2 regions of the Sulfurovum zhangzhouensis genome follow, and region 2 is predicted to be linked to the other one. Evidence: riboswitches for the same ligand, from Rfam matches in the RefSeq annotation. Region 2 holds a riboswitch; the other holds the start of a gene.
What was found. Region 2 has a riboswitch for cyclic di-GMP ahead of PGH07_RS04155 (hypothetical protein). Riboswitches for the same ligand answer to the same signal wherever they lie in the genome.
Positions count from the first base shown of each region.

Region 1 (7,923 bases), 530 kb from region 2:
GCTTGGGAGCGAGAAACACGGTGTACCTATCGTACCTGTACATGCTCCAGGATTTGTCGGTGGTAAGAACCTTGGTTCAAGGCTTGCAGGTGAAGCAGTGCTTGAACATCTGATCGGTACCAAAGAACCTGAGTTCACAACTCCTTATGATATCAACCTTATTGGTGACTACAACGTAACTGGAGATATGTGGCAGTATCTTCCGATTCTTGATAAGATCGGAATACGTGTGCTCAGTTCAATGAGTGGAGATGGACGTGTTGGAAGTATAAGGACAGCACACCGTGCCAAGCTCAATGTGATCGTTTGTGCCAAGTCTCTTATCACGCTGTGTAGAAAGATGAAAGAGCAGTATGATATTCCTTGGATATCTGTCTCTTTTTACGGAAAGCGTGATACGGCCTTTGCGATCCGTGAGATCGTTAATGCTTTAGGCGATGAAAAACTGATCGCTAAAGCCGAAGAAGTATTGGCAGAAGAAGAGGAGAAGCTTGAAGCACGTCTGAAACCTTACAAGGAGATGTTTGCTGGCAAAAAAGCCGTACTCAATACCGGAGGAAACAAAGCTTGGTCTATTGCTTCAGGGCTACAGGACCTTGGCATTGAAGTAGTAGCGACTTCTATCAGAAAATCTACTGCAGACGATATAGAAAAAGCCAAAGAGTATCTGGGACCTGATGGTATTTTAATGAAGGCACCGGCATCGGAGCAATCCAAAGTGATCGATGAGAAAGGTGCGCATATTTTGCTTGCCGGAGGTCGTAGTCTCTATACGGCGATCAAAAAGAAGATTTCATTTATCGACGTTAACCAGGAGAAAAAGGTAAGTTACGGAGGATTTGAAGGACTGCTCAACCTGGCTGAAGATCTCAAATCCGCATTTAACAATCCTGTTTTTGCCAATGTTAGTAAAAAAGCACCATGGGAAACTGTATCAATGGAGGCAGAGTAATGGAAGTCAATTACGCTATAGAGCTTAGCAAACACGAACACAAACCCTTGCAGATCAATCCTATCAAACACTCACAGCCGATGGGTGCGGCACTGGCATTTTACGGTATCCGAAACTGTCTGCCTTTGATGCATGCTTCACAGGGATGTGCTTCGTATACCAAGGTATTTTTTACCAGACATTTTAATGAACCGATCCCAATGTACAACACCTCGGTTTCTGATATCACTGCAGTACTCGATGGCGGGGATTATTCTATATTGTTATCGATCGAAAACATCACAAAGAAAAACAAGTTCAAACCGGAAATCATAGGACTTCATACGACGGGTCTGACCGAAACAAAAGGGGATGATGTCCGCGGTGTAGGTATGCACATAGAGATACCTTACTGTTATGTCAATACTCCTGATTATGAAGGTGGTATGGAGAGCGGATGGGCATTGACTGCCAAGGCGTTGATAGATCAGCATACAAGACCATATGATCAAGTGAGACCTAACAAGTTATTACTGCTTCCTCATGTAAGTATGCAGCCTGTTGAGGTTGAAAAGATCAAAGAGATGTGTGAGAATTTCGGGTTTGAGACCTATGCCTTGCCTGATCTTTCTACATCTATGGACGGTTTTTTCGGTGAGCAGCAAGGTAAGCTGGCACAGGGCGGTATCGGCATTGATGAGATAGAAGTACTTGGGAACTGTGCCACAGTGGTCAGTATCGGCAGTTCAATGAGAATTGCTGCTGAAGCATTGCTGGTAAAAAACCCAAAAATAAGACATATACATTTTGATCATCTCATGGGACAGGATATGAACGACAATTTTGTAGCATCTTTGATGGAGATCAGACAGATAGAGCCTTCACCATCAGTAAAAAGATGGAGAGGACGTCTGCAAGATGTAATGCTGGATTCACATTTTCTTATCGGTTCATCACGTTTTGTGATCACCGGAGAACCTGATATGTGTATAGGGATGACTGAATTGATACAAAGTGTCGGAGGGACGATAGAAGCCGTTGTATCGACAGTTTATAGCCCTGTACTTGAAAAAATAGAGGCTAAAAAAGTCTTTGTTGGAGATCTGGAAGATGCGAAAGTACACTTCAAAAATGCAGATCTGGTCATCAGTAATTTTCATGCGGAACGAATCTTGCATATAGATGAGCAAAGCCATGCAGGATTGGTATTGAGAGGGTTCCCAAACTATGAAGAACTTGGAAACCAGCTCAAGAACGATCAGCTTTATGAAGGAAGTACATATTTCCTTTTAGAAATAGCAAATAAATTACGAGAGGTGAAGCATCATGGGTGAATCAACGAAGATAACGGTAGAGAGTAACGATACATTGGAAAATAGCATGAAAGTAGCGTTTGCGACCAAAGATCTTGAAGTCATTAACGCACATTTTGGTGGGGCTAAAGAGTTTGTAGTCTATAACGTCTCCAAAGATGGATTTTCTCTAGCTGGTGTCATTAAGACTGATACATCCGATTTAGCAGGTGATGACAAGACCGATTTCAAGGTCAAAGCACTTGAGGGTATCAATATTATGTATTGTGAGTCGATTGGAGGAACTGCAGCTGCAAAAGTGATCCGTGCAGGAATAAATCCAATGAAAGTGCCGGAACCTAGATCGATTAAAGAGATACTGGGAGAACTGATAGAAATGATCAACACAAACCCGCCGCCATGGGTGAAAAGAATCATGAATATTGAAACGGTCGAAGATCCAAGATTGGCACGCTGGGCTATAGATTAGATTTGTACAAAGCAAAAGAGAAAGAGTGTTAACACAGCTTAAGAAGCTTGGCTTTGAAAGCGTTATTAAAAAATAAAGGAAAATAATTATGGTTGATACAACATTAGAACACAATGCATTTACTGAAGAGCTGATCCGTCAGCTAAGAGCTACCGATCAGTTTGGAAACTGGTCAAAAATGAGTGATGAAGAGCTTTTGACTAAGAAATATGTAAAGACAAAAGAAGATCTGAAAAGTATACCTATCATCGCAGATATCGATGAGATGCTTATCGGAGAGATCAAGATGATCTATAAGGCTATTGCACTTCAGTTTGAAAGAAAAACCGGTGTGATGTGTAATGTTGTCATGGAGATGAGCCATGAAGGCTTTGGAAGATGTATCGTCATTGCAGACAAGATCGTGTTGGTAGACAAATACTTCAAAGATGCACATAGATTTGGATACAGAACAATTGACAAGCTTTATGAAGATGGACAAAAACTTCTAGATAAAGCATTTAGTATCTATCAACAATACAAACCATGTAAGGAGGCATAAATGGCAAATGTTGGGATTTTCGTAGGTAGCAGCAGCGGTGTGACACAGGAAGCAGCTGAGCAGCTTGAAGAGCTTTTTGATGGAGCTGAACTGATCAATATGGAAGAGGATTACGATGACCTTGGCCAATTTGAAGAGTTTGATGTATTACTGATCGGTTCTTCAACCTGGGGGCAGGGTGATCCTCAGCGCGACTGGGTCGATCCTTTGTATGAAATGGAAAATGAAGAACCTGATTTCAGTGGCAAAAAAGTAGCTTTCTTTGGAGCAGGTGATCAGGATACGCATGGCGAAGAGTTTATCAGTGCTTTGGGAAAAATGAAAGATGTTTTCAGTAAGCTCGGTGCAGACACTGAATATGGATATTGGCCTACTGAGGGGTATACCTATAAATTTTCAAGGGCTGAAAAAGACGGTAAGTTCTGTGGATTGGCAATCGATAACGTGAACCAGGCAGATCTTACTGAAGAGAGAATCAGTACTTGGGCTGAACAGCTGAAAAGTGAAATGGGTATTTAGCGACAAAATTGTCGGAGTTTATAAAAATATTATAGGTTTTATCTAGTTGTTATAGAGTAAAAATTGCATAGTGTGTTAAAAGGATTTACAATGGGTGTATTACAAGAGTTTCAGACATTAACGGATGCTGAAGATTATTTTGACTTTTTTGATCTTGATTATGATGAGAGATTGGTGTATGTAAAACGTTTTCATATCATGAAAAAATACGGTGAAATGATAGAGAAAGCAAAGGGTCATGATCTCGGTAGTGAAGAGAAGTTGTTGGATTATTATAAATTTGCCTTGATCACTGTTTATAAGAACTTTGAGAACGGATATGCTCCATCAGCTGCCGAAGTTTGGGATACATTCGGCAAGCCTAGTGCATGTAGTACCTGTTCTACTTCAACAACATGTAATGATATAGAGGAGGTAAGCAATGGAGTTCACGCATGCACAAGCCAAACAAATATCAGCTTCAACTAAAGACGAGATACTGCCGGTATTTCATCTAGGTCAAAGGGTACGTATCACAAAGCCTATCAGGAATGACGGGTCTAACCCTTTTCATGCTCCTGATGCAATTTTGGTCCAGCCCGGTGCGGAAGGATATGTTACGCATATAGGAGACTGGCTGCAGGTGATACGTATCTATGAAGTCCATTTTATAGAAGAAGGATCTACTTACGGATGCCGTGAAGCAGAGCTATTGGCCATAGATGATGTAGACGGATATGATGAAGTTGAAGAAGAACTAAGATGGTTGAGAGAACACCGTGCCAAAAAAGCAGCTCAAAAAGCAGCTCAAAAAGCAGCTCAAAAAGCAGCTCAAAAAGCAGCAGAGCAATCTCAAAACAAAGGAAGCGATGACTAAGTTTTGTGTATTAGCAAAGATTTTTATATCACCGCAGATATAAAGATCTATCTATTTTAAAAGGAGACAACAAATGACAACTAGAGTAGAGATCATTAATGATTTTTTGGCAATTAATGTTACACCGGGTAAAACGATTCAAGACATTGTAGAAGCATCAGGTTCTGCACTACCGTTTGGGTGCCGTGACGGTGAATGTGGAACATGTGTAGTACTAATTGAATCGGGGATGGACTATCTTAGTGATATGACTGACAAAGAAAAAGCAGTTATGAAAACAATAGGTGAGAGCAGTCCTAAAGCACGTCTTGCTTGCCAGATGAAGATCACACAGCCAAACGGGCTTGTACGTATCAAGTACTAATCTTTCTCCGGATTTTCCGGAGTTTGATGTAGTCATTTTTAAAGAGATTTCATAATCTTTTTAATGATGATTACCTCTATTTTGTCAAAAGATGCATTTTTGTGCAGTCTGGAACAGAATATGCATAGTATTGAATGTAAAATAATTTATATACTATATACAAGAGGATACAAATGGCAGTAAAGCAAGTCTTTAATCTCAAACAAAAACAAATACCGCGTCTTTCTATGCAGACATGGTTACCTTTGCTGCAATGTTCACTTTCAGACCTGGAAAAACATATACAGAATATCGCCAATGAAAATCCGTGTCTTGAAGTAAGTTCAGGCTTTGAAGTAGCAGAAAGTTCATCCAGCAGCACACATCAGGCATATCTTTCCTATCAAAATCATGTCTCCAATGCATCGAGTGATGAGATCGAATGGATGAGTATATCAACCCAGTCACTTTATGAAAAACTGGATGAACAGATCGCTGCACCGCTTTTCCCTACACCGATCTCTCAGAAGATCGCTAAACAGATCATATTTTATATCAGTGATGAGGGGTATTTTGAAGGAGATATTGAAGAGATCGCTACACAGTGCGGTGTACCTGCTGCACAGGTAGAATCGGTCAGACAGCGTTTTGCTTATCTTCAGCCTTACGGGGTAGGGGCAAAAGACTATAAAGAGTCGTTTTTGTTTCAGTTAAATGAGTTTGATCTAGATGATGATATGAGCCTATTGCTCAGTGCGATGATCATACAGTTTGAATCATTGGAAAAGTTTATCAGCCATCCTAGGTTTTCAGAGGCCAAAGAGATACTGAAACATCTCAAAAATCCGCCGGCTATCAAATACATGCCGAGTGAGCCGCCTATCTTGCCTGACCTTTTTGTCTATTTTGATGAAGATGAGTTGACCATAAAAATGAACAATGCATTTTATCCGGATCTCAAGGTGACACAGATCGATAAGTATGAGAATTTTGCGAAACAGAAATTTAAAGAAGCACGAGAACTGGTCAAGCTCCTGGACCTTAGAAAAAGTACGCTTTATAACATTACACTGGTACTGTTGGAAAAACAGTATTCGTTTTTCATGGGTGGGACGCTAAAACCTTTAAAACTTCAGGATGTTGCAGAAGAGCTTGGATTTAATGAGTCTACAATTTCCCGCGCGATAAGCGGAAAGTATATGGAAACAGAGCATGGTATCTACTCTTTTAAAGACTTCTTTTCCAATGCTATAGGCAATGTGTCTACAGCCGAGCTAAAAGAGTTTATCCAAAGATTGATCCAGAGTGAAGATAAAAACAAACCCTATAGTGACAAAGCGATCCATGAGATGCTTGAAGCACGTTTTGGTATACAGATGGTGAGAAGGTCTATTGCCAAGTACCGCCAGGAGCTGGATATCCCTTCATTTAAAGAGAGGAAGTTCCTTTATCAGCTTGAGATGCTCTAAAATGAATCAAGGAGAAGCTTTCTTAAAAAGATAAATATATTGTTATTATATTTGATAATTTGACTTAATACTTAGTATTTTAATAATGTTTTAAATATAATCAAAATGCATTACAATGTTAAACGCTACACCTATCGTGAGATAGGGTCAGAAAGCCATGGGTCTTGGATACTATAGCTCTATAGTAAAAGAAAAGATCGCCAGGTTGCATAATCAATCAAATACTACACTTATTAAAGGGAAATAATGAAAAAGGGAATGTTATCTCTGGTGTCTATAATGGCACTGAGTGGAATAGCTTATGGGGGCGGTGATATGGGTAAGGCTGTAGAGCCTTATGTCGAAATGCCGGAAGTTGAGGTATATCCTTTCTATATTGGCGTAGGAATGGGAGATGTATCGGTTGATGATGAGACAACTGATGAAAAGATTAGTGCAACTACAGTGGTATTACAAGCAGGATACGAGTTTAACAGTTATGTGGCACTTGAAGGACGTTATACATTAGGTCTGGGTGCTTGTGACTATGATAGCGGTACACTAGGTGTCACTGATGGATATGATGGTGATTATTATAGCTGGGGAGTTTATGTAAAACCTATGTATCCGATTGGAAACTTTGATATTTACGGACTTCTAGGATATGGCCAAATTATGCTTGAAGACCTTGCAGGTGGTGATGCAGTTCAAGGTGGATTCCATTGGGGACTTGGAGTAAGTTATGCGCTTTCAGGAGAGATATCTGTATTTGCCGATTATGTCTCATTGTATGATGATAAAGGACTTGACAAGAGAGCAGAACTTGATGATATAGTTGCCGATACTTGGACAGTCGGTCTTACGTATAAGTTTTAAAAGGAATCAAGAATGAAATTAACAAACTTTAAAATCATACCTTTTGTACTGATGGTTTCTTCACTTTTAGCATTGAATGGCTGTGATAAGTCTTCTACCTCTTCAGACAGTGCGCTTGCCGGTGTAGCTCCTGTAGCAGTAAACGATAGCGGTGTTGGTGTTTCAGGGGCACCGGCAACTATCTTAGTAGTAGCAAACGATACTGATGTTGAAAACAATCTTGATGTCAGTTCTGTACAGATCATCGGGACAGCGAATGCCGGTGATTCTTTGGTGGTAACGGGCGAAGGAACATGGAGTGTTGATGCTGCAGGAAATGTGACTTTTACACCTGAGATTGGATTTACTAATGATCCATCTGTGATCGAGTATATCGTATCTGATACTAATGGACTTGTATCCAATAGTGCTACAGTCACGATAGACTATCCCCAAACAGCACCTGTAGCATACGATGATGATGCTAATGGGACTTCAGGTTTTGCAACCACTGTGGATGTTTTGGCAAATGATACAGATGCAGAAAATGATATTAATACAAGTTCAATTCACATCACAGGTACGACCAACCCAGGTGATACTTTGGTAGTAGCTGGTGAAGGAAACTGGTCTGTCTCTCCTGTGCAT
Region 1 is NZ_JAQIBD010000001.1:269,878-277,800, reverse strand. Features, by position in the region: gene nifE (nitrogenase iron-molybdenum cofactor biosynthesis protein NifE) at 1-952, shown strand, start outside; gene nifN (nitrogenase iron-molybdenum cofactor biosynthesis protein NifN) at 952-2,265, shown strand; gene nifX (nitrogen fixation protein NifX) at 2,258-2,713, shown strand; gene PGH07_RS01430 (NifX-associated nitrogen fixation protein) at 2,802-3,254, shown strand; gene PGH07_RS01425 (flavodoxin) at 3,255-3,773, shown strand; gene PGH07_RS01420 (nitrogenase-stabilizing/protective protein NifW) at 3,864-4,241, shown strand; gene PGH07_RS01415 (nitrogen fixation protein NifZ) at 4,195-4,629, shown strand; gene PGH07_RS01410 (2Fe-2S iron-sulfur cluster-binding protein) at 4,703-4,993, shown strand; gene rpoN (RNA polymerase factor sigma-54) at 5,167-6,441, shown strand; cyclic di-GMP riboswitch class I at 6,556-6,654, shown strand; gene PGH07_RS01400 (porin family protein) at 6,688-7,296, shown strand; gene PGH07_RS01395 (Ig-like domain-containing protein) at 7,309-7,923, shown strand, end outside.
Region 1: another riboswitch for cyclic di-GMP. It lies ahead of PGH07_RS01400 (porin family protein); the one in region 2 lies ahead of PGH07_RS04155 (hypothetical protein).

Region 2 (7,923 bases):
TTAGGCCAATTCGAGGTGTTGGATATCTGTTGACAGACCGTCCTACACCTGCGAAGTAAAAAGAAAGTGAGTCATGAGAAATTTATCGGTAACGACCTTTATCCATATTCTATTTTCTATAGCGATCATCATTTTGGTGACCACCTTTATATTGTTCCTCTCCTGGGATAGAGATCGTCAGAAAATCGAAGAGTTTAAACATTATCAACTGATCTCTGTGACCTTCCTTTCCAATCTTCAAAGACATCCGGGAGATGAGAGACTGCAGGAACTCTACAAAGAGCTTCAATTAAAGCCTTTATCAGATGAAGGTGCTTCGATCCTGAAAAAGCGTATAGAAAACAGTGGGGAGACAATCTTTACCGGCGGTTCGGCATTGGGTAAAGTGCGAGTGTTTGATATTAAGGGTAAAAGATATATCTATATACAGCGTATGGAGTATAATCTCATGCTTGTGGATGATAGAGAAGAGAAGTACTATTTTGAGATTGCCGTGTCTTTGGGTGTCTTCTTGACGGTACTTTTGCTTTTGCTTTATGTAGCTGTCTTGCGTAAACTTTATCCGCTTCGTACACTACATAAAGAGATACAGCGTTTTGCTAAGGGTGATCTAAATACTAAAGTGACCTATAAGTATGATGATGAGATAGGAAAAATCGCACAAAGCTTTGACAATGCCATTAGACATATCAATCAACTCTCTGCATCTAAAAATCTCTTTATGCGCAATATCATGCATGAACTTAAAACTCCGATTACTAAAGGACGTATCATTGTAGAGATGCTGGAAGATGTTCAGAGTAAAAAAGTATTGGTACGTGCCTTTGAACGTATGAATGAACTGATCAATGAACTTGCCCAGATAGAGCGTGTCACCACACAAAGTTTTGAACCGAGTTTAGAGTATACTTCACTCAAAGAAGTAGTGCAGAGAACACGCGAGCTTTTGATCAATGAGAGCGACCACATGAGTATTGAGGTAAAAGATGTGGCTTTGATCACGGATGTAAATCTTTTGGCTTTGGCACTTAAAAACCTTATGGATAACGGTATAAAGTATAGTACAGATAAACACGTACATTTGAAGTCAATTGATTGTGGTTTGGAAGTTTCATCCAGAGGAAAAGCTTTGCAACATCCACTCTCTTATTATATTGAACCTTTTTCTCAAGAGGAAAAACGAAGTTCAGGTTTTGGGCTTGGATTATATATAGTAAACGCGATTTTGGAAAAATTGGGATATATGCTGGATTATCGTTATGAGGAGGGGAACAATATATTCTCTGTTCTTACAGAGAATCATTGTCCTATCAAATAAAATGTAAGAGGTGAAGCACTACTTTAGTGCTTCAGCGATAAGTTCTAGAGGATTCTTGAAGATCGTCTCCACATCCGCATTGTTCATTGCTTCACTAAGTTGTACACGACAAGCGCTACACTCTGCACTTACGTACTTGGCTTTTGTATCTTTGATCATCGCAGCTTTTGGTTTACCTGCGGCTTCAGCAAGATGGAACTTCTCAGTCTGCATTGTTACTCCTCCAAATCCACAACAGCGGTTCGGATCACTCATCTCTTTCATTGGATAGTTTTGAGCAAGCAGATTACGTGGTTCTTGCCAAATACCCTGTACTTTTCTTGCATGGCAAGGATCATGGTAAGTCACGACATCATCAAACTTTTTACCTTTTTCTGCCAGTAGTTTGACCAGATCGGTATTGTTATAGAGCCATGCTGTTGCCATGTGTATTTTTTCACTCACTTTTTTAGCACGCTCTTCCCATTCGGGCATATCGTGATTTGCAAAGAAGACCTGCCAATCATGTTTTACCATTGCTGAACAGGTTGCTTCCGGGATCAACATCGCATCACATTCATCCATAAAGCTCTCAAAGTATTTGATGTTCTTTTTGGTCATATACTCTACTGAGTCTACATCTCCTGTAAAGTAGGCAGGGGCACCGCAACAGAGCTGTTTTTTAGGGATAAAGACATCGATATTCAGTTGTTTCAGTATCTCTACCAGACTATCCCCGATATCGGTATAGTTATAGTTGGCAAGACATCCGATGAAGATAGCTACACGAGGGTTCTTCTTCTCTTGCAGTGGTGCAGGTATCTCTTCAGGATGACTATTGAGAAAGCTTGTTTTCGCCAGAGATGGAAGAAGCCTTCCTTTTTTAACCATCGGAAGTGCAAATCTTGCCTTGAGACCACGGCCCTTTTCATCTACGCTGAGTGCACATGTCTTGAACATAAATCCAAGTTTCATGACAAGGTCCATAATCTTTCTATTGCGAAGCAAAAAGAAAAAGGCTTTTTTAAACCAGGCAATACCATACTTCTCTGCTATATCAGCACGAACTTCTTCGATGACCATATCTGTAGGTAGAGAGTTAGGACATACATCTACACAGTTGGTACATAAAAAACAGCTCTCAAAAATATTTTTTGTATTTTTATCCAGTTCCAGATCTCCACGTTTATATGCACCCAGAAGATCGATGAACCCTCGAGGAGAAGTGGTCTCATCGGGATTTACCTGGTGGATAGTACATACCGGGATACATTTACCGCATTTGATACAGGCTTCACTGGTATCGGTAAAGTTAAAGATCTCATCTAGTTGTTTACTCAAAGGTTTTTCCTTAATTATTTTAAATCAAAGGTTTTACTATTATTTGTTCTCTTTTCCTTTGTTTTTGTAACCAAGAAAAAGAACGAACTCAAAAAATAAGCATCAAGCACTGCTACTTTTCTAATGTTCTAATATACTCTAATCTTTGCATAAATGCAAATATGTTGATAGTACAATGACTTGACTAATCATTTCTATGGCTATCAAGCCATACCATGATACCTTTTTGTGCATGAAGTCTGTTCTCGGCTTCTGTAAAGATCACTTCAGAATGTTTTTCAAAGACCTCTTCGCTTACTTCATATCCTCTATAAGCAGGCAGACAGTGTAGGAAGATCGCATCTTCTTTTGCTAGATTCATCATCGCTTCATCAACGATATAGCCATCAAAGGCTTTTAGTTTTGTCTCTTTTTCGTCTTCTTGCCCCATAGAAATCCATGTATCCGTCGTGACGACATCAACACCTTTAACCGCTTCTTTAGGATCGTTACCAAAGATCAGTTTACCACCGTTTTGTGCAGCAAGTTTCTCAGCCTGTGCTACGATAGCCGGATCACACTCATACCCTTTTGGCGTTGCTACACGCAGTTCAAAGCCCATGATCGCTGCAAGCATCAGCCACGAATGGGTCATGTTATTACCATCTCCTACATAGGCAACGATCGGGTTTTCTTTACCAAATTCAAGCATCGTAAGAAAGTCTGTCATGAGTTGTACCGGGTGGTAGTCATCTGTGAGACCGTTGATCACCGGTACTTTGGAGTACTTGGCAAACTCTTCAAGCTTGCTATGCTCAAACGTACGTATCATCACCATATCAACCATACGGGAGATAACTCGTGCCGTATCTTTCATCGGTTCTCCACGGCCCAGCTGAATATCATTAGACGAGAGGAAAAGCCCGATACCGCCAAGCTGGTAAATTCCCGTCTCAAAGCTTACTCTTGTACGTGTTGAGCTCTTCTCAAAGATCATTCCCAGTGTCTGGTGTTCCATGTAGGGTACAAACTTACGTTGCTTTGTCTGGGCTTTGATCTTTTGTGCCAGTGCGATCATCTCCAGCAGTTCCTCTTTAGTAAAGTCTGCCAGTGTCAAAAAGTGTCTCATCGGACTATCCTTGTTAGATACATTAAATATAGCTAAAATTTTAAAAGGAAATATTCTACCATAAATGGGTTGAAAATTGAAGATGTGCGTAATCATTGGGGTAAAGCTCCCCCAAAGTTACTATTTTTGAAGGAGCAGAGCTGCCTCTTTTGCATGGTATGTGATGATGATATCTGCACCTGCACGTTTAAATCCAAGCAGCGTTTCCATCATCACTTTGTCATAATCAATTACACCTGCTTTAGCAGCCATTTTTAGCATTGAGTATTCACCGGAGACGTTATAGACTGCCAGTGGAAGTGAGGTATTGTTTTTGATATCTCTGACAATATCAAGATAGGCAAGGGCCGGTTTGACCATCAGTATATCTGCCCCTTCTTTTTCATCCTCTATACTTTCCAGGATCGCTTCATTTCGGTTTGCAGGGTTCATCTGGTAGCTTCTTCTATCACCAAAACTTGGACTGCTTTCTGCCACATCTCTAAATGGCCCATAGTATGCTGAAGCAAATTTCGTTGAATAGCTCATCACCGGAAGGTTTTCAAATCCTGCACTATCCAGTCCTTCGCGGATCGCTGTGATCATCCCATCCATCATACCGCTTGGAGCGATCATATCTGCACCTGCTTTGGCATGAACAACTGCTTGTTTTGCAAGATTTCCAAGAGTAATATCATTGTCTACGGTTTCAAGTACCGGGTCCAGTACTCCACAATGACCATGGTCAGTGTATTCACAGAAACAGAGGTCCGTGACGACAAACATATCCGGGTGTGCAGCTTTCACCGCTCTCACTGTTTGGGCGATGATACCATGCTCACAGAGTGCATCGCTTCCAACCGAGTCTTTCACATCCGGTATCCCAAAGAGGATGATCGCGTAGATACCGAGTTTTTTGAGATCTTCACACTCTTTAACGATCTCATCAATACTCATTTGGTATACACCCGGCATAGAAGCTACTTCATCTTTGATACCTGTACCGCTTCTAGCAAAAAGCGGATAGATGAAATCATTGACACTCAGATGTGTCTCTTGAAGGAGGTCTCTTAGGACGGGGTTGAGTCTTTTTCTACGAAAACGTGCAAACATAATAACTTTACCTTTTGGGTGAACTTTTTATACTCTATAAGTAGCCGCTATTTTACAACAATTATCGGCTATTAATTATTAATTATCCATTATTCCTGTATAATCTCCCCAATGAAAGCAGTAGAACAATCACAAACCGCCATTTTACCAACCAAATACGGTACATTCAACATTCAAGCCTTCAAAGATGATCTGGGAAAAGAGCATTTGGCAATTTTCACCGATAATCTTCCAGAGGCTCCGATCGTACGTGTACATTCTGAGTGTCTGACCGGGGATGCTTTGGGTTCGCTCAAATGTGATTGCGGAGAACAACTTCATGCTGCTATGGAGCTGATCGCAAAAGAGGGTGGAATGATCATTTATCACCGTCAAGAAGGTCGTAACATCGGACTACTCAATAAAGTGAATGCATATGCGTTACAAGATAAAGGATTTGATACGGTTGCTGCAAACCATCAGCTGGGATTTCAAGCCGATGAAAGGACCTATGAGATCGTTGAGTTTATCCTGGAACATTTTGGGATCAAAAAGCTAAGGCTGCTTACTAACAATCCAAAGAAAATTGAAAGCCTCAAAAATATAGAGATCATAGAGCGTATTCCTCTCCAGATCGCTTCAAATCCTCACAATGAAGGGTATCTGCAGACTAAAAAAGAGCAGATGGGGCATTTACTATAGTCCACTTTGTATCAGAATAAATAAGAAACTAAAATTATTTATGCACTCTTCTCTTATCATATAATTCTCAGCTTGTTTGCTCAGTTAAAAAAATTTGCGCGTGTATCGCATATTTGTTATTTCTACTATATAATATCTTCGCTAACTGTTATTTAATTAATGAATAGGTAGAATAAATTACTTTTATTAGAGAAAAAGCCAAACCTATCGTGAGGTAGAGACGGAAAGCTGCGGGTCTTAAAAGAGAAAAGATAGCCGGGTTGCCAGAGATTGTCTGGGGTATTATAATGAAAAGATGGCAGTTTATGTCGTTGAAAAAATTTCGTTTAGTTGATTTACAACTTTTTGTTTTCCTGTTAATTCTATTTGTTTATGTCACTACCTTTACTATATTCACTGAAAGGGGAAGTGATGATATTCGAGAGAATAAGTATACTAAAGAGGTATTACTAGATGATAAGACTCTTTATACTTTTGAAAAAAATGTAGACCTGATAATGGATCTGCGTTTTCAAAACATTTCTATGCTGTTTCCCTCTCTTATACTGAATCATGCTTCGGTCACTTTAGTATCACTGCAAGTGTCAACGATCAAGCCCTATGCTTATATGATGAATATTGATGGGGTGGGTCAAGAATGACAAAGCTCTATTCATTGAAACGTTTCTGGCAGCAGATATTGGGGCAAAAAAAAGAGTTTTGGGCGACAACATTTTATGGCATGGCTGCAACATTACTGCTTCTGCCTATCCCTATGCTTATTCCACTATTGATTGATGAAGTGTTACTTGGACACCCTGGAAAATTGACAGCATTTTTGTCTACGACATTTGGTAATAGTGAAACTTGGTTTTTAGTCTTGGTTACGGTAATTCTTGTGGCTATACTGCGAATGGGAGCATTTGTTTTTAGCAATCAACAAAGTTTTTATGCTATTAAAATTACGCAAAGGATCAGTTATCTGCTAAGACATCGTATCTTGCATCATCTTGAGCGTGTGTGTTTGTCCGAGTATGAGACTTTAAAATCGGGGGGAGTTGTTTCCAAGACCATACAGGATGTAACAGGTGTCAGTAGTTTTGCCAGTGCATTTGTCAGTAGTTTTTTCAGTTCAACCTTGATGCTTATTGGTATTGCAGCAGTCATGTTATGGATGAACTGGGTTCTGGCTTTATTGATCTTATTCCTGAATCCTTTTTTTCTTGCCTTTTCAAAAGTCCTAGGGAAAAAGACAGGAGAGTTGTTAAGACGTCAATATAAAGCCTATGAGGTTTACAATGAACTACTGAATGAAACACTTGAACTCTTTATTCAAGTACGGGCAAGTAACCAAGAGAAAAACTTTTTTGCTCTTATTCTTGACCAGTCCAAAGAGATAGAAAATGCATCCATTGATTATGGCCATAAAGCTGCCGTGGCACAACGGTCTTCCGGACTTTTGACTAATACGGTCATTGATATATTCCGTGCTTTGGGGGTGGTAGTAGTAGCTTATTCTGATTTAAGTGTAGGAATGATGATCGCCTTTTTGTTTTATCTCTCTGCTTTGAATTCTCCTGTACAACAGTTAATGGGACTAATGATCAGCTATCAAAATACCAAACCTGCGATAGAGCGCATTAATGCGCTTTTAAAATTGAAACAGGAGCCACACTACCCTCATGAGAAGAATCCTTTTGAGAATGTATTAACGACTTCAGTTACACTCAAAGATGTTTCATTTGCTTATCAATATTCAAACGAAGTCCTCTCTCATATCAATATCGAAGCAAAAAGCGGACAAAAGATTGCTTTGATCGGACCAAGCGGCAGTGGGAAAAGCACGATTGCCCAGATTTTGGTAGGACTTTATCGGCATAAAGGCGGAGAAATATGTTATAACGGTGTACCTATCGAGCAGATTGGACTTCCTGTCATACGAGAGAATGTTGCATTGATGTTGCAAGAGTCCCTCTTTTTTAACGAGACGATACGTATGAACCTCACACTTTCCAAAGAGATCAGTGACGAGAAGATCCATGAAGCCTTAAGGGCAGCGAAACTAGAAACATTTGTACTTAGCCTGGAAAATGGTTTGGAGTCACGTATAGGGAAAAACGGTATCCGACTTTCGGGAGGACAGAAACAGAGGCTAGCTATTGCACGTCTAATACTTTCAAATCCAAAAGTAGTGATCTTTGATGAAGCTACATCGGCATTGGATAACGAGACTGAACATCAATTATATGAAACACTCGAACAGTTCTTAAAAGAACGTACTACGATTATCATTGCACACAGGACAACAACGATCAAACAAGCAGACTATATTTATCTGATTGAAGAAGGGCGTGTTAAGGCAGAAGGAAGTTATGAAGAACTTTTTTCAAGAGGGGTAATCAAAGAGGATATGGATCTTGGGTAA
Region 2 is NZ_JAQIBD010000001.1:796,907-804,829, reverse strand. Features, by position in the region: gene PGH07_RS04185 (response regulator transcription factor) at 1-59, shown strand, start outside; gene PGH07_RS04180 (ArsS family sensor histidine kinase) at 74-1,318, shown strand; gene PGH07_RS04175 ((Fe-S)-binding protein) at 1,337-2,638, opposite strand; gene argF (ornithine carbamoyltransferase) at 2,823-3,746, opposite strand; gene hemB (porphobilinogen synthase) at 3,867-4,838, opposite strand; gene ribA (GTP cyclohydrolase II) at 4,950-5,519, shown strand; cyclic di-GMP riboswitch class I at 5,707-5,787, shown strand; gene PGH07_RS04155 (hypothetical protein) at 5,807-6,160, shown strand; gene PGH07_RS04150 (ABC transporter ATP-binding protein) at 6,157-7,923, shown strand; gene PGH07_RS04145 (lasso peptide biosynthesis B2 protein) at 7,916-7,923, shown strand, end outside.